Regions from separate parts of the Stenotrophomonas sp. YJH_SMC_65 genome, predicted to be linked through region 2. Evidence: predicted binding sites of a transcription regulator. Region 2 holds the regulator's gene; each other region holds the start of a gene.
The links. The regulator FliA, encoded in region 2, starts transcription of late flagellar genes. The targets are predictions, from matches to a motif close to TAAAGTTTNNCNNNCNNNGGCCGATAA.

Region 1: AC5P7A_RS21165 (chemotaxis protein CheW) is a predicted target of FliA. The motif match lies at 2,976-3,002, and genes of this name have one in related genera.
Region 3: AC5P7A_RS09390 (methyl-accepting chemotaxis protein) is a predicted target of FliA. The motif match lies at 3,096-3,122, and genes of this name have one in related genera.

The regions. Positions count from the first base shown of each region.
Region 1 covers NZ_JCAFSR010000020.1:3,151-7,602, forward strand. Annotated here, with positions in the region: gene AC5P7A_RS21155 (methyl-accepting chemotaxis protein) at 1-1,821, opposite strand, end outside; gene AC5P7A_RS21160 (hypothetical protein) at 1,923-2,306, opposite strand; gene AC5P7A_RS21165 (chemotaxis protein CheW) at 2,442-2,933, opposite strand; gene AC5P7A_RS21170 (flagellar brake protein) at 3,117-3,890, opposite strand; partial or broken gene AC5P7A_RS21175 (methyl-accepting chemotaxis protein) at 4,051-4,452, opposite strand, start outside.
Region 2 covers NZ_JCAFSR010000017.1:26,663-31,114, forward strand. Annotated here, with positions in the region: gene flhF (flagellar biosynthesis GTPase FlhF) at 1-728, shown strand, start outside; gene AC5P7A_RS20955 (MinD/ParA family ATP-binding protein) at 715-1,602, shown strand; gene AC5P7A_RS20960 (RNA polymerase sigma factor FliA) at 1,599-2,345, shown strand; gene cheY (chemotaxis response regulator CheY) at 2,403-2,795, shown strand; gene AC5P7A_RS20970 (protein phosphatase CheZ) at 2,795-3,400, shown strand; gene AC5P7A_RS20975 (chemotaxis protein CheA) at 3,403-4,452, shown strand, end outside.
Region 3 covers NZ_JCAFSR010000004.1:272,768-277,219, forward strand. Annotated here, with positions in the region: gene AC5P7A_RS09385 (PepSY domain-containing protein) at 1-437, shown strand, start outside; gene AC5P7A_RS09390 (methyl-accepting chemotaxis protein) at 530-3,067, opposite strand; gene AC5P7A_RS09395 (arylamine N-acetyltransferase) at 3,271-4,110, shown strand; gene AC5P7A_RS09400 (VOC family protein) at 4,176-4,452, opposite strand, start outside.

The DNA of each region.
Region 1 (4,452 bases), on a different contig from region 2:
TTCCACTGCGGCGTTCAGCGCCAGGATGTTGGTCTGGAAGGCAATGCCGTCGATCACCGAGATGATCTCGGCGATCTTCTTCGACGAGGCTTCGATGGCCGACATGGTGGTGACCACCTGGCCGACCACGTCACCGCCCTGCGAGGCGACACCGTGCGCGCCGATGGCGAGCTGGTTGGCCTGGCGTGCGTGCTCGGCGTTCTGGCGCACGGTGGAGGTCAGTTCCTCCATGGAGGCAGCGGTTTCCTCCAGGTTGGCGGCCTGCTGTTCGGTGCGGCGCGACAGGTCGCTGTTGCCGGAGGCGATTTCACCGGCAGCGGAGCTGATCGCGCGGCTGGACTGCTTGATGCGGGTGACGATCTCGCTCAGCTGCGCGGCGGTGGCGTTGGCGTCGTCGCGCATCCGGGCGAACACGCCCTGGTAATCGCCGTGCATGCGCACGGTCAGGTCGCCCTGCGACAGCGCGGCCAGCAGGCCGGAGATCTGCTCGATGCTGCCGGCATTGGCGTCCAGCAGGCCGTTGATCTGCTGGGCCAGCTGCAGGAAGAAGCCTTCCTTGTCGCTGGCATCGATGCGGCCGGACAGGTCGCCAGCGGCGGCCTGGGCGATCACGCGGGCCACTTCGGCTTCGACCTGCGCTTCCTGGGTACGGTCGCGCCATTCCACCACGTAGCCGACGGTGTCGCCGCCTTCATTGCGGATGGTCGAGACCACCTGGGCGAACTGGGCATCGCCGTACTGCATCGGGCGACGGGCGACGCCGTGTGCCTTCAGGTTGCCCAGCAGGGTCTGGTCCATCTCGCCGCGGTGTTCGAGCACGGTGACCGGCTTGCCGATCAGCGAAGCCTGCGCATCGAAGTCCGGCAGGTCGCGGCGCAGTTCGTCCTGGTACTGGCTCAGGGTCTGCTGCAGGGCGCGGTTGCTGTAGACGATGGTGTTGCTGGTGTCGGTCAGGTAGACGCCGGTCGAGCTGTAGTCCAGCGCGGTACGGATGCGCAGGTTCTCGCGGGCGATGGCCTGGTCGGTCTCGATGCGCTCGCGCAGGTCGCGCTGCATGCGCTGCATGGCCTGCATCAGTTCGCCCACTTCATCCTGGCGGCTGACGTCGATGTGGCCATCGAGCTTGCCGCCGGCCACGTCGTTGGCCACCGAGACGGCGCCACGCACGCTGCCGACCAGGGCGCGGGCAAACAGCCACACCAGCACCAGGCCGAGCGCGGCGCCTCCCAGCAGGGCGATCACGGTCAGCACGGCCGAGGCGGAGTAGGTGGATGCGGCCTCTTCGCGCGAGGCGCGGGCGAGGCGGTTGTCTTCGGCGATCAGCGCCTCCAGCGCGGAGGCGGCCTTGCGGTGCTTGGTGCGGGTTTCGCCGACGAAGGTATCGATGGCGTCGTCCGGCAGGTCCAGTTCCAGCATCTCGGTGACGCTGTCATAGGATGCCAAGGCGTCCTTCCATTCCTTGGCGAAGGCGTCGAACAGCTTCTTCTGCTGCGGGTTGTCGACCAGCTTCGGATACTCCTTGATCGACTTGTCCATGCTGGCGCGCAGGTCGACGCCCTGCTTGCGCGCATCGGACTTGACGTCATCGCTGGCGCGGATCAGCTGCTGGTAGGCGGCATTGCGGTACTCGCCCAGCATGCCGCGCATCTCGCCGGCCATGCGGATGCTCTCCATGCGTGAACCGGCCAGCTCGGTGGTCACGTTGTTCAGCGAATGCAGGCCGCGATAGGCGACGATGCCCTGCAGCAGCATCACCAGCAGGAGGACGCCGAAGGTCAGCAGCAGTTTCGGCATCAGTTTCAGGTTGTTGATCCACGGCATGGGCGTTGCGAGCTCCTAAGGCAGACGCGCCCGGGCATCGGGCCCGGTTGCAGCAGAAACCACGCCAGGACCAGGCCCGGCGTGGTCCGACGAACGGCGGATTACTTGATGTTGGCCAGCTTCAGCCCGGCCGGCGAGCTGACTTCGATTTCCGCACGCGAGGCGTCGCGCTGGATCTTGCCGATCACGCACACGGTCTTGCCTTCCAGGGTTTCCAGCGGGAAGGAGAACTTGCCGCGGTTCTCGCCGGCGATACGCGCCGAGAAGGTGTGGCGCGGGAAGGCGCCGCCCATGTACAGGAAGGTCGGCTGGCCTTCGGAGCCTTCTGCGTAACGGGCCTTTTCGACCTTGCCACAGACCATGCCGTCCTTGCCGACCGAACGCGGCGCCATTTCCGGCGGGATCATGTCGGCCGACTGGGCGAAAGCGGAGGCGGCGGTGGTGGCCAGGACAGCGGCCGAGACGAACGCAAACAGGGACTTCATCGAGGGTATCTCCGGGGATGGTAACGATCGGGCCGGTCCTGCGCGCTCCTGCGCGACCGGCTTCTGTCCCCCTATCGGCACCGCCGAAGGGAACTGAAGGGTTTTGTGACTGGAACGTGAAGCAGTTCCGGTTGCTCAGGCAGCGACGTCTTCGGCGAGGTTGGCCTGGCCCATGTCGGCGCTGTCGAGCAGGGTCTCGATGTCCAGCAGGATCAGCATGCGATCGTCGTGGGTACCGATGCCGGAGATGAAGCGGGTGTCGACGGCGGCGCCGAATTCCGGGGTCGGGCGGATCTGCTCGGCCGACAGCGGGATCACGTCGGAGACGCTGTCGACGACGATGCCGACCACGCGGTCTTCCACGTTCAGCACGATCATCACGGTGAAGGCATCGTAGCGGGCGTTGTCCAGGCGCAGCTTCAGGCGCAGGTCGATGACCGGGACGATGGTGCCGCGCAGGTTGATCACGCCCTTGATGTAGTCCGGGGCGTCCGGCACGCGGGTGACGGCGTCGTAGCCGCGGATTTCCTGCACCTTGAGGATGTCCACGCCATAGTGCTCGTCACCAAGGGTGAAGCTGAGGAATTCGCCACCGGCGCTGGCGGCGGAGCTGGTCTTGTCGTTCATCGAGGGGTCCTGGTTCTGCCGGAAGTCCCGGTGTCAGGCTCGATATCGGCCCCGCCGGGGGGGACTTTAGGTGCCGGGCAGTGCCGTGGATGGGGTCAGATCCCTTTTCAGGGAAAAGGGATCTGACCCCGGCACGCGTTCCAGGGTTGCCGGCCGGCGGCCGGCACTACCGGTCGGACGGCCTCAGAGCTCGCCGTTGCGGCGGGCCTTGCGCTGGCGGTCGATGCGGAAGATGTAGCGCTGGATGGCGCTGTCGGCGCCGCGTGGCAGGCATTCAAAGCGCATTCCCACGCGCTTGACCTCGATGCCATTGGGCTGACGCTGCGGCAGCAGGTTGCAGACCACCAGTTCGATATCCAGGTCGGGGCCGTCCGGCAGCGACAGCCGCGCCGGATAGCGCTTCTGCAGACCAAACACCGCGCAGTCATTGGGCACCACCACGGCCAGGCCGCCACCGCTGATGTCCACTACGCGCATCGACAGGGCTTCGGCGCGCGCTTCGCCAGGCGGCAGCAGCAGGTGGGGCGAGTCGGTGACCGGCGTCTCCAGCCGGTACAGCTCGCGGCGCTGCAGGTGCACCAGTTCGTCAGGCAGCGGCGCACGGAAGGCCACATGGCCGTCGTTGTCCACGCGCTGCAGTTCGTGCAGCCGGAACCGTACCAGCACGCGTTCGAGCTGGGCGAAGCACAGCAGGTGATCGGCCTGCTCGGCGGCGCGGTTGGAGGCTTCCTGTGGGCTGCCATCGAGCAGCAGGAAGTCCTCGTCTTCGTCGAGGTCGAGCAGGGCGGTCGGGAAGGAACGGTCGCGGCCGTCGATATGGGCGTTGATCAGCGATCGCTGGTCGATCAGCGAGCGCAGCAGCTGGCGCAGCTGGCGCGGGTTGCGGACCAGGAATCGTTCGTCCGCGGCATCAGCCGCGTGGACATCATGCACTGCAGTGTCGTTGCCGTCGGACATGGAATCTACGGTCAGGGGCGGGCGCCAGCACGCATTGGCGCGAGGCTCGATGGGGATATCGGCCTCTGCACCGGATTATGAAGTGGGATTTGCATCACTTTCCACGCGTAAGGGGTCAGATCCCTTTCCCACAGGAAAGGGATCTGACCCCGTGCTTCTGTCAGAATTCCTGCCAGTCGCCGTCCGTGGCCAGCGCCGGCTGGGCCGTTGCCGTGCGCAGCGCACGTGCCGGGGCCGGCTTTGCCGCAGGCGCGGCGGCTGCGAGCTGTCGCGGTACCGGTGCGGCCAGCGGGCGTGCCGGGATGGCCGTCGTGCCCTGCGATGCCAGCCGGAAGCGGGCCACGGCTTCACCCAGCTGCACGGCCTGGTCTTCCATCGCGCGTGCCGCAGCAGTGGCTTCTTCCACCAGCGCAGCATTCTGCTGGGTGGTTTCGTCCATCTGCACCACGGTCTGGTTGACCTGCTCGATGCCCGCCGACTGTTCCTGCGAGGCCGCAGAGATCTCGGCCATGATGTCGGTCACGCGCTGCACCGAGGCGACGATCTCGCCCATGGTGCTGCC
Region 2 (4,452 bases):
TCCCGCTGGAAACCGAAGCCCATCGTGGCCGCGGCCTGATGCTGGGGCTGATCTCGCGCAAGCTGCCGATCGCCCCGGTCGACCCGCTGGAGGAAGGCGGCGTGATCGCGCTGGTCGGCCCGACCGGCGCCGGCAAGACCACCACCATCGCCAAGCTGGCCTCGCGCTTCGCCGAGAAGCACGCCCCGCGTGACGTCGCCCTGGTCACCACCGACACCACCCGCATCGGCGCCCGTGAACAGCTGTATGGCTACGGCCGCCAGCTCGGCATCGCCGTGCACGAGGCCAACAGCGGCACCGACCTGGACCAGCTGCTGGAACGCTTGAAGGACTACAAGCTGGTGCTGATCGATACCGCCGGCCTGGGCCCGCGCGACCGTGCCCTGGCCGCCCAGCTGCAGTGGCTGCGCGCCGCGCGCCAGGTGCGCACCCTGCTGGTGCTGCCGGCCAACACCAGCTTCGGCGACATGGACGAGGTGGTGCGCCGCTTCGGTGCGGCCAACCTGCAGGGCCTGGTGCTGAGCAAGCTGGACGAGACCGGCCGCTTCGGCAACGCCCTGTCGGTGGCCGTGGACCACGCCCTGCCGATCACCTGGGTGACCGATGGCCAGGACGTCCCGGAGGACCTGCACCGGGCCAGTGCAGCCAATCTTGTACTTCGCCTTGAAGATTTGCGCCGAGCGGCCGATATGCCCTGCAACCCGGAGTTGAACCATGCCGTCGCGTGAGTACGCCAAGCTGACCAAGACCTTCCCGCTGTCGGCCACCCGCAGCGAGCCGCTCGGCCCTGTGCGCACCATCGCCGTGACCGGCGGCAAGGGCGGCGTGGGCAAGACGAATGTGTCCGCCAACCTGGCGGTGGCGCTGGCCGGCATGGGCAAGCGCACGCTGCTGCTGGACGCCGACCTCGGCCTGGCCAACATCGACGTGATCCTGGGCTTGAACCCCACCTTTACGCTGGCCGACCTGGTGGCCGGCCGCTGCTCGCTGGACGACGTCATCGTCGAAGGCCCGAACGGCGTGCTGGTGGTCCCGGCCGCTTCCGGCCGCCGGCACATGGCCGAGCTTGCCCCGGCCGAGCATGTCGGCCTGGTCAACGTGTTCTCCGAACTGGAACGCGAGCTGGACATCATGGTGGTCGATACCGCCGCCGGCATCACCGACGGCGTGCTGACCTTCTGCCAGGCCGCGCAGGACACCGTGGTGGTGGTCTGTGACGAACCGGCCTCGATCACCGACGCCTACGCACTGATCAAGGTGCTGTCGCGCGAGCGCGGCGTGGACCGCATCCAGGTGGTGGCCAACATGGTGCGCGACCCGAACGAGGGCCGCGTGCTGTACGAGAAGCTGACCCGCGTCTGCGAGAAGTTCCTCGCCGATGTCTCGCTGAACTACCTGGGCTGCGTGCCGCAGGATGACTGGCTGCGCCTGTCGGTGCAGCGCCAGCAGCCGGTGGTGAAGGCCTATCCATCCAGCCCGTCGGCGCTGGCGATCACCGAGATCGCACGCCGCACCGCGCGTTGGCAGGCACCGACCGAACCGCGCGGTGGCGTCGAGTTCTTCCTCGAACGCATCCTCAAGCAGCGTGGGGTGGCCGCATGAAAGGCGCAGCCCACCAGTACAGGGAAGTCCAGCGCTCGGCGGCCAACGAGGTCATCGCCCAGCATTCGGACCTGGTGCGACGCATCGCCCACCACCTGGCCGCGCGCCTGCCGGCCAGCGTCGAAGTCGATGATCTGATCCAGGCCGGCATGATGGGCCTGATCGAAGCCTCGCGCAGCTACGACGCCGACCAGGGCGCCTCGTTCGAGACCTATGCATCGATCCGCATCCGCGGCTCGATGATCGACGAGATCCGCCGTGGCGACTGGGTGCCGCGCTCGGTGCACCGCCGTGCCCGTGATGCCGCCGCCACCATCCGCCGCCTGGAACAGAGCACGGGCCGTGCCGCCAGCGCCACCGAAGTGGCCGCCGCGATGGAGATGCCGCTGCCCGAGTACCTGAGGCTGATGGAAGACGCCGCACGTGGCCAGGTGCTGAGCCTGGAGTCGCGCATCGAAGACCAGGGCGAACTGGATACCGTCGCCCAGGGCGGCCCGACCCCGCAGCAGGTGCTGGAGCGCGGCGAGTTCGGTCGCGAGCTGGGCAAGGCCATCGGCCACCTGCCCGAGCGCGAACAGCTGGTGCTCTCGCTGTACTACGAGCAGGAGCTGAACCTGAAGGAGATCGGCGCGGTGCTCGGCGTGAGCGAGTCGCGGGTCTGCCAGATCCATGGCCAGGCCGTGCTGCGCCTGCGCGGCCGCCTGAAGATTTTCGAGGCCGTCGACGCCGGCCTGGAAGAATGAACATCCCCGAGGCGACTGCCCCCGGTCGCCCGGAATGAACAACAAAGGAACTCTGCTTTGAACAAGAACATGCGCATCCTCATCGTCGACGACTTCTCGACCATGCGTCGAATCGTCAAGAACCTGCTGGGCGATCTGGGCTTCACCAACACCGCCGAAGCCGAGGACGGGCATGCCGCGCTGTCGCTGCTGCAGAGCCAGCCCTTCGATTTCGTCGTCACCGACTGGAACATGCCGGTGATGACCGGCATCGAACTGCTCAAGGCGATCCGTGCCGACGCCAAGCTGAAGACCCTGCCGGTGCTGATGGTCACCGCCGAAGCCAAGCGCGAGCAGATCATCGAAGCGGCCCAGAACGGCGTGAACGGCTACATCATCAAGCCGTTCACCGCGCAGACGCTGGAAGAGAAGCTGGGCAAGATCTTCGAACGCCTGGCGGCCAGCGCCTGATGGATACCACGGTCGACAAGAACGCCCTCGCCCTGCGACTGCAGGAAGCCCTGGATGCCCTGGAGTCCGGTGACGAAGCCGCCTGGCGGCAACGCATCGACGGACTGGTCGCGCTGCGCACGCAGCCGATGATGAGCGGCCTCTCGCGGCTGGCCCGCGAGCTGGGGCAGGCCCTGGGCGAACTGCCGACCGTGCCCAGCGAGGCCGGCGAACTGGACGATGCGTGCGCACGTCTGGACCACGTGGTGGCGATGACCGAACAGGCTACCCACCGCACCCTGGACCTGGCCGAGGAATGCCGCAGCCTGACCGAGCAGCTGCGCGCCGAAGGCCTGCAGCCAGGCCAGGACGTGCAGCTCGAGCGCATCCGCCACAACCTGACCGAGATCGCCCTGACCCAGAGCTACCAGGACCTGACCGGGCAGATCATCCGTCGCGTGGTCGGCATCGTCCGCCGCGTGCATGAAGGCTTCGGCGCGCTCGGCCTGCCGCCGGAACAGCATCGCACCGACCCGGAACTGGCCGGGCCGGCACTGAAGGGACTGGACCGCCACGCGGTCTCGCAGAACGACGCCGACGACCTGTTGTCGGATCTGGGGCTGTAAGCATGAGCGCGGTATCCGACGACATCACTGCCGATTTCATCATCGAGGCACAGGAAATCCTGGATCGCCTCGGCGAACAGCTGGTGTCGCTGGAGCAGGCACCGCAGGACACCGAACAGCTCAACGCGGTGTTCCGGGGCTACCACACGCTCAAGGGCGGCGCGGGTTTCCTCGGTGTCACCGCCATGGTCGAGCTGTGCCACGCCGCTGAAGAAGCGCTGGGCGCTGCACGTGCCGGCCAGGCCGTGCTGCAGGCCCATCACTTCGACGCCGCCCAGCAATCGCTGGACTACCTGCAGTCGATGCTCGATGCCGTGTCTTCCGGCACCGAGCCGGGCTATGCACCGCCGGACCTGATCGCCCAGTTCGACGTGCATGGCGGTGCAGCAGCGCCTGCCGCCGCTGCCGCCGCACCGGCGGCCGGTGCCGGCGACCTGATCACCGATGACGAGTTCGAGGCGCTGCTCGACCAGCTGCACGGTGGCAACGCACCGACTGCGGTGGCGCCGGCAAAGAAGGCCGACGACGGCCTGATCAGCGAAGATGAGTTCGAAGCCCTGCTCGACCAGCTGCACGGTGGCGCCGCACCCGGCGCCAGGCCCGCGGCTGCGGTGGCGCCGGCACCGATCGCCGCCCCGCGCCCGGCCGCCGCACCGGCACCGGTGGCCAAGCCGGCCGCCAAGCCGCTGGCCGAAGCCGAACACACCGTGCGCGTGGACACCAAGCGCCTGGATGCGATCGTCAACCTGATCGGCGAACTGGTGCTGTCGCGCAACCGGCTCAAGACCCTGCGTGCGCGCCTGCGCGACGAGGAGCTGGACCGCGCCGTGTCCACCCTGGACATCGCCACCGCGCGCCTGCAGTCGGCGGTGATGCGCACCCGCATGCAGCCGGTGGGCAAGGTATTCTCGCGCTTCCCCAAGGTCGCCCGCGACGTCGCCCGCTCGCTGAAGAAGGAAGTGGACCTGGAGCTGATCGGCGCCGAGACCGAGCTCGACCGCAACCTGGTCGAAGCGCTGGCCGACCCGCTGGTGCACCTGGTCCGCAACGCC
Region 3 (4,452 bases), on a different contig from region 2:
GCAACCCCGGTTTCCATCGCGTCAGCGGCGCGCCGATGGTGCTGATCGGCAACGGCACCGGCATCGCCGGGCTGCGCAGCCTGTTGCGCGAAGCTGCCCACGCAGGCGAGCGCGGGCACTGGCTGCTGTTCGGTGAACGCCAGCGCGCACACGACTTCCTGTTCGCCGACGAGATCGAAGCCTGGCAGGCCAATGGCCATCTCACGCGGGTGGACCTGGCGTTCTCGCGCGATGGCGAGGGTGGTTACGTGCAGGATCGCCTGCGTGCGGCCGTCGATGCGCTGCGCGACTGGATGCAGCGCGGTGCGGTGATCCATGTCTGTGGGTCGTTGCAGGGCATGGCCGAAGGCGTGGACCAGGTGCTGCGAACCGCGCTGGGTGATGAAGCGGTGGAAACGCTGCTGGAAAACGGGCGCTACCGCCGCGACGTGTATTGATTCCTGCCGCCGAACGCTGGTGTGAGCCGAGCATGGGCTCGGCTCTACAGTGTTCGTGCAGCCGATGTAGCGCCGAGCCCACGCTCGGCTGACTAGGCCGCCGCGCGCGCCTGCGGCATCGACTGCAAGCGGAACGCGCCCACGGCTTCTGCCAAGGCACGCACCTGCGCCTGCATCTGCGCCGTGGAGGCACCGGCCTCTTCCACCAGGCTGGCGTTGCGCTGGGTGCTGGCTTCCATCTGCACGATGGTCTGGTTCACCTGAGCGATGCCCGCATGCTGGTCCTGCGACGCACTGCGGATACCTGCCAGCAGCTCGGCCAGCTGCTGCACGCTGCCGACGATCTCGCCCATCGTGGTGCCGGCCTGCGCGGCCTGCTGGTTGCCCTGGCCGACACGCGCCACCGAATCCTCGATCAGCCCCTTGATCTGCTTGGCCGCCTCGGCACTGCGCTGCGCCAGCAGGCGCACTTCGGCGGCCACCACGGCGAAGCTGCGGCCCTGCTCGCCGGCACGCGCCGCTTCCACCGCCGCATTGAGGGCAAGGATGTTGGTCTGGAAGGCGATGCCGTCGATCAACTGGGTGATGTCGCCGATCCGTCGCGAGGCTTCGCTGATGCCATGCATGGTCGCGACCACCTGGCCGACCGCCTCGCCACCCCGCTGGGCCACCGCCGCCGCGCCCTGCACCAGTGCATCGGCGCGGCCTGCGGCATCGGCGTTGCGGCCGACGGTATCGGTCAGCTCCTGCATCGACGCCGCGGTCTCTTCCAGGTTGGCGGCCTGCTGCTCGGTGCGCTGCGACAGATCGTGATGGCCGGCGACGATCTCGCCAACGCCGGTATCCAGGCTGGAGGTGGCCTGCTGGATGCGGGTGACGATGCGGCCCAGCTGCGCGACGGTGGCATTGGCATCGTCGCGCATGCGCGCGAACACGCCCTGCAGGTCCCCCTCCATGCGCACGCTGAGGTCGCCGCGGGCCAGCGCAGCCAGCAGTGCCTGCAGGTCACCAAGGTTGGTTTCAAAGGTGGCCAGCAGGCGATTGATGCTGGTCGACAAGGTGCGCACGAAGCCCTGCTTGCCCTCCAGCACGATACGGCCATGCAGGTCGCCGCGTGCTGCAGCATCGACCAGGGCAGCGACCTCGGTTTCCAGCAGCGTCTCCAGCGCACGACTGCGCCATTCCACCGCTACGCCGAGGAACTGCCCTTCGTCGATGATGGGGTTGGCAATCAGCTGGTAGCGCACGCCGGCATGGCCGATCTCGCGCTCCTCGCGCTGGCGCGCGCCGGCCAGGCTGGCCAGCGCCGGATGCAGGCCCACGGCATCGCTGCCCACCAGATCTTCGGCCTCGCGCTCGAGTTGCTGCAGCAGTGCCGGATTGACGTAGGCCACCCGGCCCTCGGCATCGATCACCATCAGCCCGGTCTGCGCACTGTCCAATGCCTGCCGCACACGGGTGTTGCCGCGCGCCACGGCACGCTCGGCCTCGATGCGCGCGCGCAGGCGCTGCTGCATGTCGACCAGGCGCTGCGCCAGCTGGCCGATTTCATCGTTGGCGTTGTAGACGCGCAGGGTGGTGTCGAGTCGGTCGTCGGCGACGTCGCTGGCGAAGCGCAGGGTGTCCTGGATCGGCTGGCGCACCGCACGCCGCACCAGCACCAGGCTGGTGATCAACACACCGGCGACCAGCAGCAGGGTCACCGCGAACAGCACGCTCATGGTGCGTGCGCCGGCCTGCTGGCGCGCCTGTGCCTTGGCCAGCGCCGCCACCTGGGCCTGCTGGAAGACGGCCAGCGCCGGCGCCACGCCGGCGGCGGTATCCAGCAGCGATTGCGCCTCTACATCCAGGCCCACGCGGGCGGCGGTATAGCCCAGCAATGCGGCCTGATAGGCCTCCATGCCGTTACGAAGGGCATCCTGCGCATCGGTCGGCAGGCCCACCAGTGCGAGATCGAACGGCAGCTTTTCTTCGCTCGCACGGTCGGCATGGGTGGAGTCGCCATCGAGCAGCAGCAGTGCCTCCTGGCGGCGCATCTTCTGCAGGGACAACGCCAACGAAGGCCGCTGCAACGCATCCACCTGCGCCTGCAGGGCGTCGGCGGCCTGCTGCAATTGCGCGGCGAGGCCGGCATCGCCACGACCCATCTCATCGACGCGTTCGAACAGGGCGGCCACACCCTGCGAGAACGCGCCGGCGGCTTCGGTCAGTGCCTGCAGCGCCTCGCGCCGGCCGGGATCCATCGGCATCGCGCGCAGCGCCTGAAGATCGGCCTGGAGCGCCTTCTGCGTCGCCAGCAGCTGCGCGCGGTCGGCATCGTCGAAACTACGTGCATACTGGGTCTGCAGACGACGCGCCTCGGCCACCTGCGTGGCCACGCTCGCGGCCAGATCGCTGCCGTGCTGGTAGCTGGCCTGGCTGCGCGCCGCCTGCGTGCTGGCATGGCCGGTCCAGGCGTAGACGGCGGCGATCGCGATCAGGCCCAGCCCACAGACCCACAGGGTCGCCTTGAGCTTGCTGGCCACACTGAGCCGATGCGGCTGCAGCCACAGCAGCAGGCCGGGGGACGCCGAGCGCAGTGCGGCAAGCCGCATGCGCAGGGACCGGAGGTGGGGGACGACGGCCGACATGACAGGCTCCAGGCGGAAGGACGCACCTGTATCGGCGGGAAATGGCGCAACTTTAGGGCGCTCCTGGTTCACTCCCACCGATTGCTGGCGGACGCGGCCTTTGTACCCGGCACAGGCGACGGGGGGATGACACCCGCGCAATGCTTGACCTCAACCCCGGTTGGGAGAGCACAGTAGATCTCCCTCCCCCGCCCGGCGCGCGCATGACGACGCTCGATGTCCCCCGCTACCTGCAACGCCTGCAGCTGGATGCACTGCCACCGCTGACGCTGGCGGGCCTGACCCTGCTGCAGCAGCGCCACAACGCACTGCTGCCGTTCGAAACCCTCAGCTGCCTGCTGCGCGATGCAGTACCGATCGACCTGGACAGCGTGCAGCGCAAGCTGCTCGACGACCGTCGTGGCGGCTACTGCTTCGAACTCAACGGCGGCCTGCTGGCACTGCTGCAGGCGCTGGGCTTCGATGCACAGCCGTTGAGCGCGCGCGTGCTGCTGGCCGCCCAGGACGGCGAACTGACCGCACGCACCCACCTGCTGCTGCGCGTGCAGGTGGACGGCGATGACTGGCTGGTGGATGCCGGTTTCGGCAGCCTGACCCCGACCGTGCCGCTGCGGCTGCATGATCCGCAGCCGCAGGCCACGCCCCACGAGCGCTTCCTGTTGCAGCGCCTGCCCGGCGAGGGGGATTTCGTGCTGTCCGCCGAGTCCGGCGATGGCTGGCGGGCGATGTATCGCTTCGACCTGCACGCGCCGGCACCGATCGACAACGTCGTGGGCAACTGGTACGTGTGCACCCATCCCGATTCCAGTTTCCCCGGCCAGCTGCGCGCATCCCTGACCGGGCCGGACTGGCGACGCACCATCGGCAGTGGCAACTACACCGAGTACCGTCCCGGCCAGGCACCGGACAAGCGTCCGCTGCGCGATGTGGGCGACGTGCGCGAGGTGTTGCAGCAGCGCTTCGGCATGCAGCTGCCGGACGACCCACGGCTGGACCCGGCGATCAACGACTGGCTGCAGCGCTCGCGCGCGGCCACGGTGTAGAGCCGGGCCGATGCTCGGATGAGCGTTGGCGGCTGGGTCAACAGCAGCCGAGCATGGGCTCGGCCCTAAAGAACCACGCGCGCCTGCAGCGCAATGCGATTGCCTTCGCTGTCGGCGATCTCGGCCACGCGCCAGTCACCGGCATCGGCCGGGCCGAAGCGCAGCTCGGCCCCGGCCTGCAGCGCACGCTCGAGGCTGGCATCCAGGTCATCAACCCCGATGTAGATGCGCGCACCGTGGACGGAGGGCAGATAGTCGGCCCCCCGCACCAGCGCCATGCTGGCACCGGTGGCCTCATCGGCAAACGGCAGGTAAGCCATCCTGCAGTCGTGCAGCAGGATC